2 regions of the Photobacterium sp. WH77 genome follow, and region 2 is predicted to be linked to the other one. Evidence: predicted binding sites of a transcription regulator. Region 2 holds the regulator's gene; the other holds the start of a gene.

Region 1 (9,478 bases), on a different contig from region 2:
GCGTACGCATACTCTTAACCTCTTAGTGAAAAACGTAACCGGGGGATATACTAAGTTAAATACAGATAGATAAAAGTTAGTTACTATCGTAATAACAGATAGGTTAAGGGTTTTAAATTGGACTTCTCTCTTGAACAGCTCAGGGCATTTGTCACCGCGGCGGAAACGGGGTCGTTTTCGGCCGCGGCCCGCAAGCTGGGTAAAGCGCAGTCGGTTATCAGCACAGCTATCGCTAATCTGGAGACGGATTTCAACCTGATACTGTTTGATCGCAGCGGTAAATGGCCGGTGCTGACACCTAATGGTGACGCCTTACTGGTTAAAGCCAGGCGGGTGCTGGCACAGTGCGGGGAGCTGCAAGTGGCTGCCGACAGTTTTCAGCAGGGGGTGGAGCCCAAGTTAACCCTGGTGGTGGAATCAATGGCGATGATCCCGGCACTGGCAGACACGTTGCAGCAGTTTGAATCCAGCTTTCCGTTCGTGGAGGTAGAAATTCTGACTGTAGGCATGGGCGATGTGGTGAAACTGCTCAATGAAGGCCGGGCACAGCTGGCGCTTATGGTGCAGTTGTCTTTCCTGCATTCTGATATCGCTGTCCATGGCCTGGGACAGATTGATGTCTGGTGTGTGGCGGCCAGTAATCATCCACTGGCGGCACTGCAACAGGTGGATTGGCCGGATCTCAGACAATACCGGCAAATATTACTGACAGGCCGCTATGGTCAGGACAGCGAAGAATGGCGGGTTTCTGATGCTATCTGGCGAACCGAGCACATTCTGTCTGCGCTGGAACTGGTTCAGCGAGGGATCGGCTGGACAGTATTACCCGCTGACATGGTCAGAGACAGAGTGCTGGCCGGGCAGGTCGTCAGACTGGAACCTGCCTTTGAGGCACAGGCATGGAAGCAACCGATAGATCTGGCATGGAGCAGCCGGCATGCTTTGGGTCCGGCGGGCAAAGCGCTGCTGACTATGATGAAAACCATGAAACTGTCCTGACAGAAACTGGACGGCTGAATGGTATCTGCACTGAAAAAGAGGAATGCGCTGACATTTTAAGCTAAACAAAGAAATCTATCTGGCTTGGCCTGCAGTCTTGTGCATTCGGTGGAGTATTTCCCTTTTTATCCTGTAATCCAAAATAACTTCTTGTTTTTGATGTACTATCAGGCAAAAATAACACCCATATCACATCATTCTATCTTATAACCAGGAGGAACACACAATGAGCACATTCAATACTAAATGTCTGCGTCCTGCTGGTGTTAAGGATCACACTTCCCATCAGCACTGAGATCATCGATCTTAGTTACTTTTTACAGTAATACACTCTGTAAATGGGCCGCGGATACGTCTGTCGCGGCTAGTATGTTGTCAGCCTGAAAACGGTCGTATTTGCGTCCCTCCATTTTATCAACCTGGAGAGCACACTTATGCGCCAATCAGTCTATTTACGTTTTGCTGTTTTACTTATCCGTCTTGATTTACACCGTGAAGAAGAAGCATGGCGTCGCGAGCACCGACGTATGCAGGTTCATCTGCCACATTTATCGCCACATATTCTCAAAGATATGGGCATCGACAAAGACCTGCGTGTGGATTCAGCCCTGGTCAGTCTGCGAGTCAGCCGTAAAACACGTCATCTGAGGCGAGCGTTGAGGTGGCGAAGTCTGACGTAATCTCTGGCCTTACTCTGCGGAGTAAGGTCTGAAGAACACTGATAGCCCCCATTTAGATGGGGGCTTTTTTTCAGTTTGGAAAAATAGGGTTAAGGGCAAGGATTCGAATAGGTGATGCCAACTTGTTCTAAGTCTGCCAGGACGTCTGCACTGAGTTCCACCGACAGGCTGTCGATGTTGGCCTCAAGCTGAGACAGGCTGGTTGCACCAATCAGGGTTGAGGCATTAAACGGCTGCTGGTTAACAAAGGCCAGGGCCATTTGCGCCGGATCCAGACCGTGTTTTCTTGCCACTTTGACATAGGCTTCCGTGGCAGCCACACCTTGCGGCGTGAAATAACGGACAAAGCGGTCAAACAGCGAACAGCGGGCACCGTCGGGTTTTTTGCCATTGAGGTACTTACCGCTTAGGGTGCCGAAGGCCATCGGAGAATAAGCCAGTAATTTTACCCCTTCATAATGGCTGATTTCAGCCAGACCTACTTCAAAGCTGCGGTTGAGCAGGTTATAGGGGTTCTGAATGGTCACCACCCGTGGCAGGTCATGCTTCTCAGCCAGGCGCAGGAAAGACATCACACCCCATGGGGTCTCGTTAGACAAGCCGATGTAGCGAATTTTGCCTGCCCGTACCAGTTCAGCCAGTGCCTCAAGTGAGTCTGTCAGCGTGACACCGGTATTGGCGTCGGGATAAGGGTAATTGAGCTTGCCAAAGCAATTGGTTTCTCGCTGGGGCCAGTGCAACTGATACAGATCGATATAGTCTGTTTGCAATCTTTCCAGGCTGTTTTCAACGGCTTCGTGAATATTTCGCCAGTCGAGTGCCATATTGTCGCGGATGTGGGGGACATTACGGGGGCCGGCGACTTTGGTCGCCAGAATCACTTGGTCGCGTTTACCTGATTTCTTCAGCCAGCTGCCGATATAGGCTTCGGTCAGCCCCTGAGTGTCAGCTTTCGGCGGTACCGGATACATTTCAGCGGTATCAATCAGGTTGATACCGCGCTCCAGAGCAAAATCAAGTTGGCTGTGTGCCTCGGCTTCAGTATTTTGCTCACCAAAAGTCATGGTGCCCAGGCCAATCTGGCTGACTTCAAGGTTTGAATGGGGGATCTTATGGTATTTCATTTGCCCTCCTTGGACCGCAAATTCTCCCTGACTATAACCTAGGAAAGGGTTACTGAGAAGCCGCAGTAAAATGAAGCAGTTATCTCATAGGCTGCACAGTCAAACCTTGCTGATACGCGAATGTTCGCACATAGTTAAAACAGTTCCCTTGAAAAGGAGTGATCATGAAACTGTCCCAATTCAGGCACTGGGTAAAGTCACCCGGAGAAGAGGTCCCTAAGTGCGTACTGACCAGTTATGCGGGTCGGGCTGATTATCTTATGGAAGTTGAATATAAACATCATCTTGAGCCATTAAAGGATGACGATGACAACATGCTGCATTTTCAGACTATGGAGCAGGTGAGGGATTTTCTGCGGCCACTTGGGATCAAGTCGATCACATTAAGGACGATTGATCCTCATGATGAATTCTCACTGGATGGTAAACCTGAGTGTTGCCAGGATGACATGACTATCAATGTATAGTCCGCTCTGTTATCAGAGCATAAAGTGGCGTTTGAGCAGTTCGGCGGTGAACTGGGTTTTGAGGTAAAAACCCCGGGGCAAGGTTTTGATCGGGTGGCCGTCTGCGCCGTAAGCATCGGTCTGTACTCTGCTGTTGGCGGCTTTGGGTCTCAGCTGCAGGACTTCACCATGGCGGGCTGTAATCTGCTCCACTTTTCCCAGTACGATCAGTTCCATCAGCTCTTCCCAGTCCTGGCGTAACCGGGCTTCTTCGTCGGCAGATGGACTCCACAACAGAGGAGAGCCGACATGGCGTTCAGTCAGCGGGATTTCACGCTCACCTTCTACGGGGATCCACAGGACCCGGGCGAGTTTGTGCCGGATATGGCTGTTTTCCCAGTTCACGCCCTGCAAGCCAATCAGAGGGGCAACGCAGACAAAGGTGGTTTCCAGTGGTTTGCCCAGATGGCTGATGGGAATAGTTTTGAGTTCAATGCCCAAATTGGCGAAATCAGGGACGGGCTGGCTGCCTGCCGTTGCCCCCAGATGCCATTCCAGCAACTGGCCCACCCAGCCTTTATCCCGGCGCAGATCCGGTGGGGCGATTTGTCCTGCCAGCTCAGCCAGCTCACCCAGAGTAAAGCCGGCCAGCGCCTGTGCCCGGCTGAGGAGTTCTGATTCTGAGTTAGGAGCGGGTTGTCTGGAGATCGTCATTAGGATGAGTAACTTTTCAAAAACGTGGCTATGCATTTTAACACATTTGATGCTTTGTGCTGCTGAATGACTGTCGGCTTGATCAGACTGTTTGCGTAGGATCCTGGGATTAAGATATCCACAGGTACTTTTTTGAACAATGTGTCTACTGTGTGAGCTGGACGTATTCACAGGGTTTTGTGCAGTATTTAAACGCCTTTGCGATGATTATTTGACCATTAATCATCAGAGCGTGTGGATAAAGCCGAGGGTGGTTGATCTTTGACCAGTGGCAATGATCCTCTGGAAAGTCATTTAATCTGTAGCTGTATTTTAAATTCAATATCTACGTAAGTGATTGATTTTTAGTTATTTGTTGTTTTTTGTGCACTAGTGACGCAGTTGTTTGGATCCTGATTTATTGTTGATTAAATGGACAATAGGAGAGCTTCTACACACAACTATCCACAGAAAGCGTGAATAAATGTGGGAGAGGTCTCATTTCTTTGTTTATAACCTCTGAATTCCTCTTAAGTTATCCATAAAGTGAGTGCTAGGTAGGAAAAAACAGTGATTGATGACAATGAATGTTTACCCTGAGGCTAATTCTGTGAAAAAATCACTGTTAATTGATATTTTTACTTGAGGTCGTCCAGTGATTGATGGCGATGGATATCGCCCTAATGTGGGGATAGTTATCTGTAACAGCCATGGCCAGGTATTTTGGGCTCGACGATATGGACAACACTCTTGGCAGTTTCCACAAGGCGGTATTGATGAAGGGGAAACCCCGGAACAGGCCATGTACCGTGAACTGTATGAGGAAGTGGGTCTGACCAAAAAAGACGTCAGGATTCTGGCATCCAGCCGCCATTGGCTGCGATACAAGTTGCCTAAACGTCTGGTAAGGTGGGATTCCAAACCAGTTTGTATCGGACAAAAGCAAAAGTGGTTTTTGCTGAGTCTGGAATGCGATGAGTCTAAGGTGAACATGCAGCGTGGCAGTACACCGGAGTTCGATGGCTGGCGTTGGGTCAGCTACTGGTATCCGGTTCGTCAGGTTGTGTCCTTTAAACGGGACGTTTATCGCCGGGCGCTGAAAGAGTTCGCGGCGATGGCGATGCCTTTCAAGGAGCGCAAGGAACGCAAGTTAAAACGTAAACACAAGCGGAGTTAACCTAGGGAAAGTAACGCTTATGCTGACCCAGCTAAGAGAAATTGTAGAGAAAGTGGCCAGTGCTCCGACATTACTCGAGGCGCTGGATCTGCTGGTCGTCAGTATTTGCCAGGCAATGAAGACTGAGTGCTGCTCAGTCTACATTGTTCACGAACACCGCAAGCAATATATGCTCATGGCTACCCAGGGGCTGACCAAGCCTTCTTATCAGGTCGGGCTTGGGTTTGATGAAGGCCTGGTCGGTCTGGTTGGCCGTCAGGCTGAGCCTGTCAATGTGGCCGATGCGCGCCAGCACCCTAACTTCAAACATATCCCAGGGACCAACGAAGAAACCTTCCGCTCCTTTTTCGGCACACCCATTATCCATCAGCGTAAAGTCCTCGGTGTATTGGTTATCCAGCAACGCGATATGCGTGAATTCACTGAAAGTGAAGAGTCGTTCATGGTGACACTGGCCGCACAGCTGGCGGTAATTCTGGCGCATGCCAAAGCGCAGGGTATGTGGCCAGGCCAGCGTGACGGACTGCATTTAACCGGTTCGGCCGCATCGACCGGGGTTGCCATCGCCAAAGCCTGGTGGGATGACAACCAGCCTCGGTTGGAAGCTGTGTCACCGGCCTCCTGTCTGGACAGAGAGTTTGAACAGGAACGCCTGAGCATTGCCATTGAGATGGCGAGTAATGAATTTCGCCGGTTGCGAAAACGCTTTGACAGCGAGCTGCACAAAGACACCCTGGCGATTTTTGATCTTTTCAGCCACTTGCTCAATGATCCCATGCTGCGTAAGGATCTGTTTTCCAAAGTGGCGGGCGGCGATCAGGCCGAATGGGCCGTCAGGCAGACAGTGGAGGCCTACTCTGTCCGCTTTGCCAATATGAAGGATGATTATCTGCGTGAACGGGCGCACGATATTCGCGAACTTGGCCAGCGCCTGCTGTTTTTCCTCCATAACGAAGAGGGTGTCGAGCACCAGTGGGATGCCCCGATCGTATTGCTGACCCGAGAGCTGACAGCCGCTATGCTGGCCAGTATTCCGCGCGATAAACTGGCCGCTGTGGTGGCTCAGGAAGGTGCCGCCAACTCCCACGCGGCGATCCTTTCCCGGGCACTGGGCATTCCTGCCATCATGGGGGTCGATTTTGTACCGGAGAAAGTCCACAACGCCCTGGTGGTGGTCGACGGTTATCGCGGCGATCTGCTCATTGAACCCAACCGGCAGATTCTGGCCGAATACAAGCGGTTACTGAAAGAAGAAAATGAGCTGACGGCTCTGGTAGAACAAGATCTGGATAAAGCGACGGAAACGAAAGATCAAGAAAGGATCTATCTGCATCTGAATGCCGGATTAAGTGCTGACACCAATATTGCAGTCAATAAAGGGGTCGATGGTGTCGGTCTGTACCGGACTGAAGTGCCATTTCTGCTGCAGCGCAGTTTTCCGTCGGAAGAAGAACAGGCTGCTCAGTACCGCTCAATACTGGCCTCTTACCCGGGTAAATCTGTGGTAATGCGCACCTTAGACATAGGCGGCGATAAACCGTTGCCTTATCTGACCATTGAAGAAGATAATCCTTTCCTTGGCTGGCGCGGTATCCGTTTTACCCTGGATCATCCTGAAATTTTCCTTATTCAGGTCAGGGCCATGCTCAAGGCCAGTATTGGCCTTGATAACATGGACATACTCTTGCCTATGATTTCCGGCATTCCTGAGCTGGATGAATCCAAAGCATTGATTGAACGTGCTTTCAATGAAGTGTCTGTGTACGCTGCCAGCAAAGGACAAGTGCTCAAGCGACCCAGACTGGGCATTATGATCGAAGTCCCGTCGATCTTATATCAGCTGCCGGCCCTGAAAGGGCGGGTCGACTTTATTTCGGTAGGCAGCAACGACTTAACGCAATATTTATTAGCTGTCGACAGGAACAATTCTCGTGTGGCCAGTGTCTATGATACTTTCCATCCGGCAGTCATTCAGGCACTGAAGCACATTCAGGATACCAGCCATGCGTTATCAATCCCGGTGAGCGTGTGTGGCGAACTGGCCGGTGATCCACTCGGCGCCATACTCTTGGTTGGCATGGGATACCGCTCTTTAAGTATGAATACCCGCAACGTTGCCAAAATTAAATATGTCCTTCGGCATGCAACTTTGGCTGATATGAAGCAACTTTCTGATAAGGCGTTACAGGCGACTTTCGGCCATGATGTCAGGCAAATGGCAACAGAGTTTGTCGAACAACGTGGTATGGGTGGCTTCATCCGGGCAGGTAAGTGATGCCGGATATGTTATGGCTGCTCCTGATGTGTCTGGGGCTGGGGGCTGTGGTCGGTCTGCTGGCAGGTTTGCTGGGTATTGGCGGGGGATTATTAATTGTCCCCGCTTTAGTCTGGATGCTACCCCAAACTGGTATTGAACCTGGATTAGTAATGCATATTGCTTTGGCAACCTCGCTGGCCTGTATTGTGCTGACGTCCGGCTCTTCGGCGCGCAGCCATTTGCGGCTGGGGAATGTGGATGTCTCTTTGGTCAGGTTGCTCGCTCCGGGTATGGTGCTGGGGGGCATTGCCGGGAGTGCTGTGGCCGAGTGGGTGCCTGCGGATTGGCTGCCCCGGATATTTGCTGGTATTGTGCTTTTACTGGCGCTGCAAATGCTGCTCTCCTTGAAAGTCACAGGGCGTCATCCTATTCCGGGTCGGGTTGCAATCGCTGGCAGTGGCAGTGTGATTGGTCTGGTGGCCAGTTTAGCGGGGATAGGTGGTGGTTCGCTGATCGTACCTTATCTGAGCTGGTATGGCGTAGAAATGCGCCGTTCTATCGGGACAGCTGCTTTTTGCGGGTCCATTATTGCTATAGCGGGCATGGCCGGATTTATTGTGGCGGGCAGCGGTGATGACAGTTTGCCGCCATACAGTCTGGGCTATGTGTATCTGCCGGCGCTGATCGGTGTGGCTTGCACCTCTGTCCTGACTACTCGATATGGCGCGCGTATGGTCAGTCACTTACCGACTCCGACACTAAAAAAAATCTTTGCCATCTTTTTGTTATTTGTGGGTGGTAAAATGTTGTTTTAACTCGGGTCAGTCACGGGGACTGGCATGAGACTTTTCATTGTGGGTACATGCTGTACCGCCGTGAACTTCTTTATTGATTAACCACGAGTATGTTGAATGAGCCAAGGTTATCTGACATTTCCAAACTTTGACCCAATCCTGTTTCAAATCGGCCCGCTGGCGATCCGCTGGTACGGATTGATGTACCTGCTGGGTTTTGTATTCGCGCTCTGGCTGGCAAACCGTCGTGCAGATAAGCCAGGCAGTGGCTGGACACGAGATCAAGTCAGCGACCTGCTGTTTGTTGGTTTCCTGGGTGTCGTGATCGGCGGCCGTGTGGGCTATGTCCTGTTTTATAACTTCGAAGTGTTCCTGGCCGATCCGCTTTACTTATTTAAAGTCTGGACCGGAGGCATGTCGTTCCATGGTGGTTTGTTAGGCGTCATGACCGCTATGGTCTGGTATGCCCACCGCAATAGCCGGCGTTTCTTCGACGTGGCAGATTTTGTGGCGCCGTTAGTACCGTTTGGCCTGGGCGCTGGCAGGCTCGGAAACTTCATCAATGGTGAGCTCTGGGGCCGGGTAACAGATGCGCCTTGGGGCATGGTTTTCCCGACAGGCGGACCGCTGCCTCGCCATCCTTCTCAGTTATATGAGTTTTTCCTGGAAGGCCTGGTATTGCTGATCATCCTGAATGTCTTTATCCGTAAACCGCGTCCGGCGGGTGCCGTATCCGGGCTATTCCTGCTGGGTTACGGCTCGTTCAGATTCCTGGTTGAATACTGCCGTGAACCCGATGCTCAGCTTGGCCTGTTTGCCGGCTGGATCAGTATGGGGCAGATTCTGTCTCTGCCTATGGTGATAGGCGGTGCACTGCTGATGGTATGGGCCTATAAGCGGGCCGGTAATCACCGTACTGCTTAACAGTCGTATCAGGCAGCCCGTTGGCTGCCTGATTTGTGATTATGGTATGCTTGCAGACAGATTTTCTCCCGCTATTTTGGGTTAACAGAGACATGAAACAGTATTTAGATTTATGCCAGCGGATTATCAGTGAAGGTGAGTGGGTTGCCAATGAACGTACAGGCAAGCGTTGCCTGACGTTGATTAACGCTGATCTGACTTATGATGTTGCCAACAATCAGTTTCCGCTGATCACCACGCGTAAAAGTTACTGGAAAGCGGCGATTGCAGAACTGCTCGGCTATCTGCGAGGCTATGACAGTGCCGCACAGTTTCGTGCGATCGGTTGTAACACTTGGAATGCCAACGCGAATAACAATCAGGCATGGCTGAGTAATCCACACC
Region 2 (9,478 bases):
CAGCTTAATGTCAAAGCGGTGGAAATGGATCAGCAAGGCCTGATACCCGAGAGTCTGGATACCGCCTGTCGCCTGTATCAGCCGCGGATGCTTTACTGCACGCCTACCCTGCAAAATCCGACAACGGCAGTCATGAGCCGGGAAAGGCGCGAAGCGATTCTGGCGGTGTGCCGCCGCCATCAAGTACTGGTGATTGAAGATGATGTCAATGGCCTGCTGCCTGTCGACGCCCCGCCGCCGATGGTCAACCTCGACAGTGAGCAGGTGATCCACTTCGGCAGCCTGTCTAAATGCCTCGCCCCTGGTTTACGACTGGGTTATATCCAGGTGCCGGGCAAACATCAGGACAGACTGAACACGGCGCTGCACCATCACTGCCTGATGATCAGCCCGCTGCTCAGTGCTCTGGCCTGCGAGCTGATCCACCGGGGCGATGCCGATCGGCTGCTGACCGCGATCCGGGAAGACATAGCCCAGCGAAAATTGTTGCTCGACCGCTATCTGCACTCTTATCACATTCAGCATCACGCGCAGAGCTTCCATGCCTGGCTCACCTTGCCGGATAACTGGCGGTTGAGTGATTTTGTCGCCGCAGCGCAAGCCAGAGAGGTGATAGTCAAATCGGCTGAGCTGTTTACGCCGCCGGGCAGCACCATACCCCAGGCTGTGCGTCTGGCCATCAGCGCGCCGCACAATCATGATAAACTGGAACAAGGTCTGGCAATCCTTGCTGAGCTGCTGGCTCAGGAGCCATACCCTGATTTTCCGCTGTGAGAGAGAAACTGATGCATCATTTTGAGCCCGCCGCTGGCCTGCGTAACGCCCATATACAAACCATTCTGCCGCGGATTATCCGTCGTCAGGCCCGGTTCGAGCCGCTGACAGAGCGGATTCAGACCCCGGATGATGATTTTCTCGATCTGGTCTGGACCGGCACACCGTCTCACCATCCGGCGCACAAGCCTGTCATGATCCTCTTTCACGGCCTGGAAGGCAGTTTTCGCAGCCCTTACGCCCACAGCCTGCTGTTTGCCGCCAAACAGCAGGGATGGCTGGGGGTGATGATGCATTTTCGCGGCTGCAGCGGCGAAATTAACCGTCAGGCGAGAAGCTATCATTCGGGGGAAACCTCAGACGCCACCTTTTTTATCCGCCTCCTGCGTGAGCGCTTTCCCCACAATCCCCTGCTGGCAGTCGGTGTCTCGCTGGGCGGGAACATGCTGGTCAATTATCTTGCCGAAACCGGCGCCGCGTCGGAACTCACTGCCGCTCAGGTCATCTCACCGCCCTTGGATCTGGCGGCCTGCTCTGACCGGATACAGCAAGGGTTTTCGCGTGTCTATCAGCGCTACCTGCTGGGCTCTATGAAAAAAAATGTGCTGAAAAAAATGGCGTCATTACCGGATACTCTGCCATTTCAGGCCGATCAGATTACATCGCTACGCTCGCTGCGCCAGTTTGACGATGCCGTCACCGCACCTTTGCATGGTTTCAGCAATGCCGAGGATTACTACCTGCGCTGCAGCGGACTGGGCAAACTGGCCCTGGTCACGACGCCGTTGCGGGTGATTCATGCCGCCGACGATCCCTTTATGACCAAGGCCGTGATACCCAGACAACCGCTGCCGCCGCACATTGACTATCACCTGACCCGGCATGGCGGCCACGTAGGATTTATCAGCGGCAGTTGGCGGGCGCCGAGCTTCTGGCTGGATCACACAGTGCCGGCCTGGTTCAGGGACAAACTGGGGGCATAACAAAACAACGCCTGCAAGCAGGCGTTGTTTTGTCAGTATTAACCTATCTTACCTGTGTCAATTAACTGCTGGATGAGTGGCCGCATGATCAGCTCCATCGCAAAGCTCATTTTACCGCCCGGCACCACCAGGGTATTGTGGCGCGACATAAACGATCCCTGAATCATCGCCAGCAGATACGGAAAATCCACGTTTTTGATGCCGCGAAAACGGATCACCACAAAACTCTCGTCCAGACTGGGGATCGCTTTGGCACTGACAGGGTTCGAAGTATCCACCGTCGGCACACGCTGAAAGTTGATATGGGTACGGGAGAACTGTGGCGTGATGTAATTCAGGTAATCATCCATCGAGCGAACAATGGACTCCATCACCGCCTCGCGGGAATGGCCGCGATCCCGGGTATCACGGACGATTTTCTGAATCCACTCCAGGTTAACAATAGGCACCATGCCAATCAGCAGATCCACATGCTGTGCCACGTTGACATCACCGTCCACCACACCGCCATGAAGCCCTTCATAAAACAGCAGGTCGGTATTTTCCGGCAAATCCTGCCAGGGGGTGAATGTGCCCGGCATCTGGTTATACGGCACGGCCTCGTCAAAGGTGTGCAGGTAACGGCGAAACTTGCCGCTGCCGTCTTCGCCATACTGGCGGAAAAAGTTGCCCAACTGAGCAAAGTCGTTGGCCTGCGGGCCAAAATAACTGATATGACGGCCTTGCTCTTTGGCTTTACGGATCTCCACATCCATTTCAGGACGGGTGAACCGGTGGAAACTGTCCCCTTCCAGCCAGGCCGCATGAATGTTCAACATGTTAAACATTTTACGGAAGGCTTCTGAGGTGGTGGACGTTCCTGCTCCGGAGGAACCTGTTACTGCAATGATCGGGTGTTTTGCAGACATGACATACCTTGTCGTTAATCCTAACGGAATCAGTTAGTAACAGGGCCAGAGAAAGCAGTCAAGTTTCACGGGCCCGTTCATCGGCGTCAGCTTCCGTTTTCTGCTGCCGCTTTTCATTATGGCAGCTTTATTCTGCGCTCAGTGAACGGCGCAGTTTAATATCAACCGTCTCATGGAGTTCAGAGAACATAATCACGGCCTCGCCGCTGTCCAGTTGCTGTCTGACTCTGGCGACTTTCTGCTCCAGACTCAGCTCGCGTTCGCCATAGTCCGTGCCTTCGCGCAGAACAAAGTGTTCTATCAAATTATCGAGTGTCTCGGGATCCAATTCTTGCCAGGGGATGATCATACTACTCACCGAAAAATAAGGGGGAAAACCGGCACGGCTTTCCCGAAACACCATTAAGCGGCGACGATTTCATAAGAATGTGTCAGCGTGACACCTTTGCCCAGCATCAGGCACACAGAGCAATATTTTTCCAGCGAATCACCGACCGCTTTGGCCACCAGCGCTTCATCAAGATCATGGCCTGTCACCACGAAATGCAGATTGACCGAGGTAAAATAACGCGGTGCCTGCTCGCGGCGCTCTGAGGTCATGTTTGCTTCGCAGGCCGTGATGGCCTGGCCGGCACTTTTCAGGCCGTCGACCACATCGACGGAGCTGCAACCGCCCGCTGCCATCAGCACCAGTTCCATCGGACTCGGTGCCGTATTGCCGCCGTTGCCGTCCATGACCACACTGTGGCCCGAGTTTGACTGGCCGACAAAAGTCAAACCTTCTACCCATTTAACACGTGATTGCATGCGATGCTCCTTACTACTCAAACCCGCATTTAAAAACTAAGTCACAACTGTGTGATCATGTGCACAGTAAAGCGTCCAAAATGTGCATTTATCGTCACCCAATATCAAGCAATGCGTGTCGAAAAAAGTTAAACTCTTGGACTGAATGTTCACATGCGCTTGCAGCCCAGCCGTTGACTGAATATCCTAGTTGGCAAACAATGATATTGTTATACCCAACCCCAATTCAAGGAATGACGTTGTTGGGCAACACACTGCAGAGGAAGTTAGTAATATGGTTCCAGGTAAACCGCAAACAGATCCAACCTTGGAGTGGTTCCTTTCTCATTGCCACATTCATAAGTACCCTTCAAAGAGTACACTGATCCATGCTGGCGAGAAAGCAGAGACCCTCTACTACATCGTTAAAGGCTCCGTTGCCGTTCTTATCAAGGACGAAGAAGGCAAAGAGATGATTCTGTCCTACCTCAACCAGGGCGACTTCATCGGTGAGCTTGGCCTGTTTGAAGAAGGCCAGGAGCGTACTGCCTGGGTTCGTGCAAAAACACCATGTGAAGTGGCAGAGATTTCCTTTAAGAAATTCCGTCAGCTGATCCAGGTCAACCCGGATATTCTGATGCGACTGTCTGCTCAGATGGCTCGCCGTCTGCAAGTCACCAGCCAGAAAGTTGGCGACCTGGCGTTCCTGGATGTTACCGGTCGTATTGCCCAGACACTGCTGAATCTGGCCAAACAACCTGATGCCATGACCCACCCGGACGGCATGCAGATCAAAATCACCCGTCAGGAAATCGGCCAGATCGTAGGCTGTTCCCGTGAAACCGTTGGCCGCATCCTCAAGATGCTGGAAGAGCAGAACCTGATTTCTGCCCACGGCAAAACCATAGTGGTTTACGGCACTCGCTGATCACTCAGCTGTGATGCAGCCAATGTGAGTATAAGAAAAGCCGCCAGTGCGGCTTTTCTTGCATTTGCACACCCTCCCCCGGCTTTGCATCGTGTTCCTCTAGTCACCTCACAGTTTTTCAGTTGCCTTCCTCATTCCTATTGCTACATTTGGCATATCAGTTTTATGTGGATGCAGCGATATGGATATCGAACGTTTTGCCCCGAATGCGCAGCACAGCCAGGTGCCAACCCGCCCTGTGGTCACTATGGGCCGCTTCCTCACAGCATCAGTGGAAATGACAGGGTTTCAGTCACCCCGTCAGTTACTGGAACAGGAAGCCGGTCTGCACGCCGGGATCCTGAGTCGTGACAACGATGCCTGGGTGCTGCCTTTGGATCAGCAGCACTGACACCAACAGCCTGACCTAAAAAAACAGCGACCAAAGGCCGCTGTTTAAGGTGTTTTTCAGTCAGGCTGAATCACATATTGGTACTTTCGAAGATTTTGTCGGCTGACGCTTCGACAAAGCCCGGATAGAGTTCCCCGTCTGCCTGATGGTAGCGCTTGGCGAACTCATAAAAACCACCGGGAATTGTGCGAACACCGTCGGTGAAGGACACATCAACACGGTCAGCCATAGTGGATGACTGCTCCAGCATCACTGCCGGATTGCCTTTCACTTCGCCGCCGGCTTCATTAATGCTGAACCCGTTGTGGCGCAGCAAGCTGTTAACCGCCGCCACTTCCGTGAACTGCTCCAGCTGATTGACGCTTACCGTAAAGTGATTGGCGCCGTAACCGTGAGCGGCCACCCAGCCGGCATACTCGCTTTCCGCGGCCAGCATTTCATAGGTCGCAAAATCCAGCTCCCACAAACGGCCGTTATAGAGGAAAGACGCATCATCCATTGCACCGTCAGGGATCTGCTTTACCAGCGCACGCACCGTGTTCTGCAGTTGTGCAGAGCACTGACCAACCAGCAGTTCACTGATAAACACTTTCGGGGCAGCCGGATTCGGGTGCTCGAAGTGCTCCGCGTACAGTTTCTTCTGCTCGAAATGGTAGGTGCCGCACGGCTTGTAGCCAATGGCGATAAAAGGTGCAGCCAGAACATCCAGACTGACACCAGGCAGATTAAAGGTACGCAACGCAATATGATCATTCTGCAGAGGCTCTTCCTCTGTCAGCAGATCGTGTACCTGCGCCGCCGACGGACAAAGACGGGTAGTAAAGTCCTGCCACAGGGCATCAAACAATTTTTCCACTCTTTCCATGATGCGGTTCCCCTTCGAAAATACGGGTTAAGTATGAATTACAGTTGGATCCCTGGAGACAGCTGTGCCGGCAATTCGGTTGCCTCACCTTCCATAGATGCCATTGGGTATGCACAGTAATCCGCAGCGTAGTAAGCACTCGGACGCAAATTACCCGAGGCACCCGGACCACCGAACGGCGCATCGCCGCTGGCACCGGTCAACTGGCGGTTACGGTTGACGACGCCCGCACGGATATGATCGATAAAGTATTCCCACTCACTGTCGTCAGTAGAAACCAGACCGGCTGACAAGCCGTAACGGGTATTGTTCGCCATCTCGACCGCCTGAGGCAGTTCCTGATAACGCGCCACCTGCAGCAGCGGCCCGAAGTATTCTTCATCCGGCAGTTCGGCTATCTTGCTGACTTCAATGATGCCCGGAGTCACTATGGCGCCCTGGCCGCGATCGGCTTTCAGCAGCGGCTCGCCGCCCATAGCAATCAGACGCTCCTGGGCTGCCACGATATTATCGGCAGCCAGAGTCGAAATTTGCGGGCCCATGAAAGGTTGCGGCTCGGCAAACGGACCGTCCACCTTAATGGCTTTGGCCGCTTCGACCAGCGCCGTAACCAGTGCATCACCTTCTGCCCCTTCAGGGACATAGAGGCGACGGGCACAGGTACAACGCTGTCCGGCACTGATGAAAGCCGACTGGATAATGGTGTACACAGTAGACTTCAGATCACCGTACGCCTTGGAGATAACCATAGGGTTGTTGCCGCCCATCTCCAGCGCCAGCATTTTACCCGGCTGGCCGGCAAACTGACGGTGCAGGATATGACCTGTATTGGCGCTGCCGGTAAACAGCAGACCGTCAATACCGGCAGACTGTGCCAGGGCTTCACCGGTTGCACGTGCACCCTGAACCAGATTAAGCACACCGGCTGGCAGACCCGCCTGCTCCCATAATCTGATGGTTTCTTCCGCCACTTTTGGCGTCAGATCAGAAGGCTTAAACACCACGGTGTTCCCCGCCAGCAGCGCAGGTACAATATGTCCATTTGGCAGGTGGCCGGGGAAATTATACGGACCGAATACCGCCATCACGCCCAGCGGACGGTGACGCAGTACGGCTTTGGTGCCAGCCACGTCTTTTTCACGCTCACCGGTACGCTCATTGTAAGCACGCAGAGAAATCGCAATCTTACCCACCATGGCACCGGCTTCAGTGCGCGTTTCCCACAGCGGTTTGCCGGTTTCTTCGGCGATAGTGCGGGCAATGTGCTCGCTGTTGTCTTTGACCAGGGCAGCGAAGCACTCAACGATAGCCTGACGCTCTTCCAGGCGGGTATGACGCCAGGTAACCAGTGCCTGACGTGCGCTGGCCACAGCCTGCTCAACCTGCTCGGTTGTGGCACTCTTACCTTCCCAGATCACTTCACCGCTGAATGGGTTCAGCGACTGCATCGCTTCGCCCTGACCGGCTTGCCAGTTGCCTGCAATCCATTGTGTCATTTTGTATTCCACCCTAGTTATTGAGCAATCAGGCGAACCTGATCCCCGTTTTTCACTTCTAACACCTTGGCCATTTCCGGAGAAATGATGGCCAGATTACGTTCACCATCCAGTGCCGCTTTACCTACCGTTGCACGGAAACCGGCAAAACGGGTATTACTGATGATGTAATTATGCGAGCTGTGATGTTCGCCGATCTCAACCGTACAGCGCTGAGATGCACGGACCGACTCAATATGGCGAAGATCGCACTCCACCGTGGGGCCGGCATCAAAAATATCGACATAGCCACGGTTGACGAAACCTTCCGCTTCCAGCAATTTTAGCGCCGGGCGCGTATTGTCGTGCACCTGTCCAATCACGGCCTGGGCCTCTTTGCTCAGCAGGTTGACGTAAATGGGCAATTTCGGCATCAGATCGGCAATAAATTCTTTCTTGCCGATACCTGTCAGGTAATCGGCTTCGACGAAATCAATCGAGAAAAAGTGCTCTTTCAGCCATTCCCAGAACGGGGAATTTCCCTGCTCATCTGATACACCGCGCATTTCGGCAATCACAGTGTCAGAAAAACGGTGGCTGTGCTCGGCCAGCATAAGGAAACGGCACTTGGACAGCAGCTTTCCGTTCAGTCCCTGACGCCACTGAGGGCGCAGGAATAAGGTGCACAGTTCACTCACACCCGTGTAGTCATTACCGAACGTCAGTACCTTCAGCACTTTGTGCACATCCAGATGATGTGAATTATGGACCAGGGTGCTGAGGTGATAAGTATAGAATGGGTTATCCAGTCCGACTGCCGCTTCCAGGGCGGTCGTACCAGCAATTTCGCCTGTCTCAGTGTCTTCCGCCACCATGAGGTAGCCTTCCGGACCCGGTGCAGTGACGTCTTTATTAAAGCTTTCCACTGAATGCGCGATCCGATTGCTGAGGATCTCCTCATTAACCGGCAATGATGTGAAGCCGTGACCTGATTCGTCGGCGCACATCATCAGTGCAGGTAAATCAGCTTTTGTAATTGGACGTATAACCAGCATCGAACTCCCTCCTGATGCAGGTAGCAACACAGGTTGCTAACTCTGAATATCTGTAATTTCTTTCTCTTCTAAAAACTACCCCGGGCGACACCCGGGGCAGCAAGCAGGGCAAGCTATTGTGCCTGCCCTTGTCTTATTATTGGTTGTAAAGCTTGGCGATGGCACGTTCCAGACGGGCCAGACCTTCTTCGACATCCGATTTTTCAATCACCAGAGAAGGCGTGAAACGCACGACATTGGTACCGGCTACCAGCACCATCAGACCTTCTTCACCAGCAGCCAGTAGCACATCACGTGCACGGCCCTGCCACTCAGCATTCAGTGCAGCGCCCAGCAACAGGCCTTTACCGCGTACTTCAGCGAAGATAGGGTACTGAGCATTGATTTTCTCAATCCCGTCGCGGAACCATTGCTCACGCTCTTTAACACCGGCCAGTACTTCCGGCTTGCTGACTTCGTCAACCACAGCTTCTGCCACGGCACAGGCCAGCGGGTTACCGCCGTAAGTCGAACCGTGAGTACCGATTTTCAGGTGCTGTGCCAGCTCAGTGGTGGTCAGCATGGCACCAATCGGGAAGCCGCCACCCAGCGATTTCGCTGTGCTCAGGATGTCAGGCGTCACGCCCAGACCCTGATACGCATAGAATTCACCGGTACGGCCGTTACCTGTTTGTACTTCATCGAAAACCAGCAGCGCGTTGTGCTTGTCACACAACTCACGCACACCCTGGATAAATTCCTGAGTCGGAGAGACGATACCGCCTTCGCCTTGCAGCGGCTCCATCATGACAGCACAGGTGCGGTCAGAGATGTGTGCTGCCAGCGCGTCCAGATCGTTGTAAGGCAGGTGTGTGACCGCCTGAGGCTTAGGACCGAAACCGTCAGAGTATGCCGCCTGGCCACCTACGGTCACAGTGAAAAAAGTACGGCCGTGGAAACCTTGTTTAAAGGCGATGATTTCATCTTTTTCCGGACCGAATTTGTCGGCGGCATAACGGCGCGCCAGTTTCAGTGCAGCTTCGTTCGCTTCAGCACCAGAGTTGGCAAAGAAGACTTTCTCGGCAAAGCTGACTTCCGTCAGTTTTTTCGCCAGGCGCAGTGCCGGCTCATTGGTCATGACGTTGCTCAGGTGCCAAATTTTCTCACCCTGCTCTTTCAGTGCTGACACCATAGCCGGGTGGCAATGGCCCAAGCAGCTCACCGCGATACCACCGGCGAAATCGATGTACTCACGATCATCCTGGTCCCACACACGGGCACCTTTACCTTTCACCGGGATGATTTGCATTGGGGCATAACAAGGTACCATGACC

Evidence for each region. Region 2 encodes CRP, which controls carbon source genes, mostly activating them, when cyclic AMP is high. Its sites were predicted from a motif close to TGTGANNNNNNTCACA; they were not measured.
Region 1: a site for CRP is predicted at 4,428-4,443, ahead of rppH (RNA pyrophosphohydrolase). Genes of this name have one in related genera too.

Annotation. Positions count from the first base shown of each region.
Region 1 is NZ_JAKLTE010000001.1:230,921-240,398, forward strand. It holds gene L6J37_RS00995 (PACE efflux transporter) at 1-10, opposite strand, end outside; gene L6J37_RS01000 (LysR family transcriptional regulator) at 118-999, shown strand; gene L6J37_RS01005 (hypothetical protein) at 1,434-1,679, shown strand; gene L6J37_RS01010 (NADP(H)-dependent aldo-keto reductase) at 1,769-2,803, opposite strand; gene L6J37_RS01015 (DUF6482 family protein) at 2,968-3,270, shown strand; gene mutH (DNA mismatch repair endonuclease MutH) at 3,283-3,963, opposite strand; gene rppH (RNA pyrophosphohydrolase) at 4,598-5,119, shown strand; gene ptsP (phosphoenolpyruvate--protein phosphotransferase) at 5,139-7,394, shown strand; gene L6J37_RS01035 (sulfite exporter TauE/SafE family protein) at 7,403-8,191, shown strand; gene lgt (prolipoprotein diacylglyceryl transferase) at 8,288-9,094, shown strand; gene L6J37_RS01045 (thymidylate synthase) at 9,187-9,478, shown strand, end outside.
Region 2 is NZ_JAKLTE010000007.1:15,660-25,137, forward strand. It holds gene L6J37_RS09370 (aminotransferase-like domain-containing protein) at 1-774, shown strand, start outside; gene L6J37_RS09375 (hydrolase) at 786-1,757, shown strand; gene L6J37_RS09380 (phosphoribulokinase) at 1,796-2,665, opposite strand; gene L6J37_RS09385 (YheU family protein) at 2,793-3,014, opposite strand; gene L6J37_RS09390 (OsmC family protein) at 3,068-3,472, opposite strand; gene crp (cAMP-activated global transcriptional regulator CRP) at 3,747-4,379, shown strand; gene L6J37_RS09400 (hypothetical protein) at 4,561-4,770, shown strand; gene L6J37_RS09405 (DUF1338 domain-containing protein) at 4,841-5,635, opposite strand; gene astD (succinylglutamate-semialdehyde dehydrogenase) at 5,674-7,131, opposite strand; gene astA (arginine N-succinyltransferase) at 7,149-8,165, opposite strand; gene L6J37_RS09420 (aspartate aminotransferase family protein) at 8,302-9,478, opposite strand, start outside.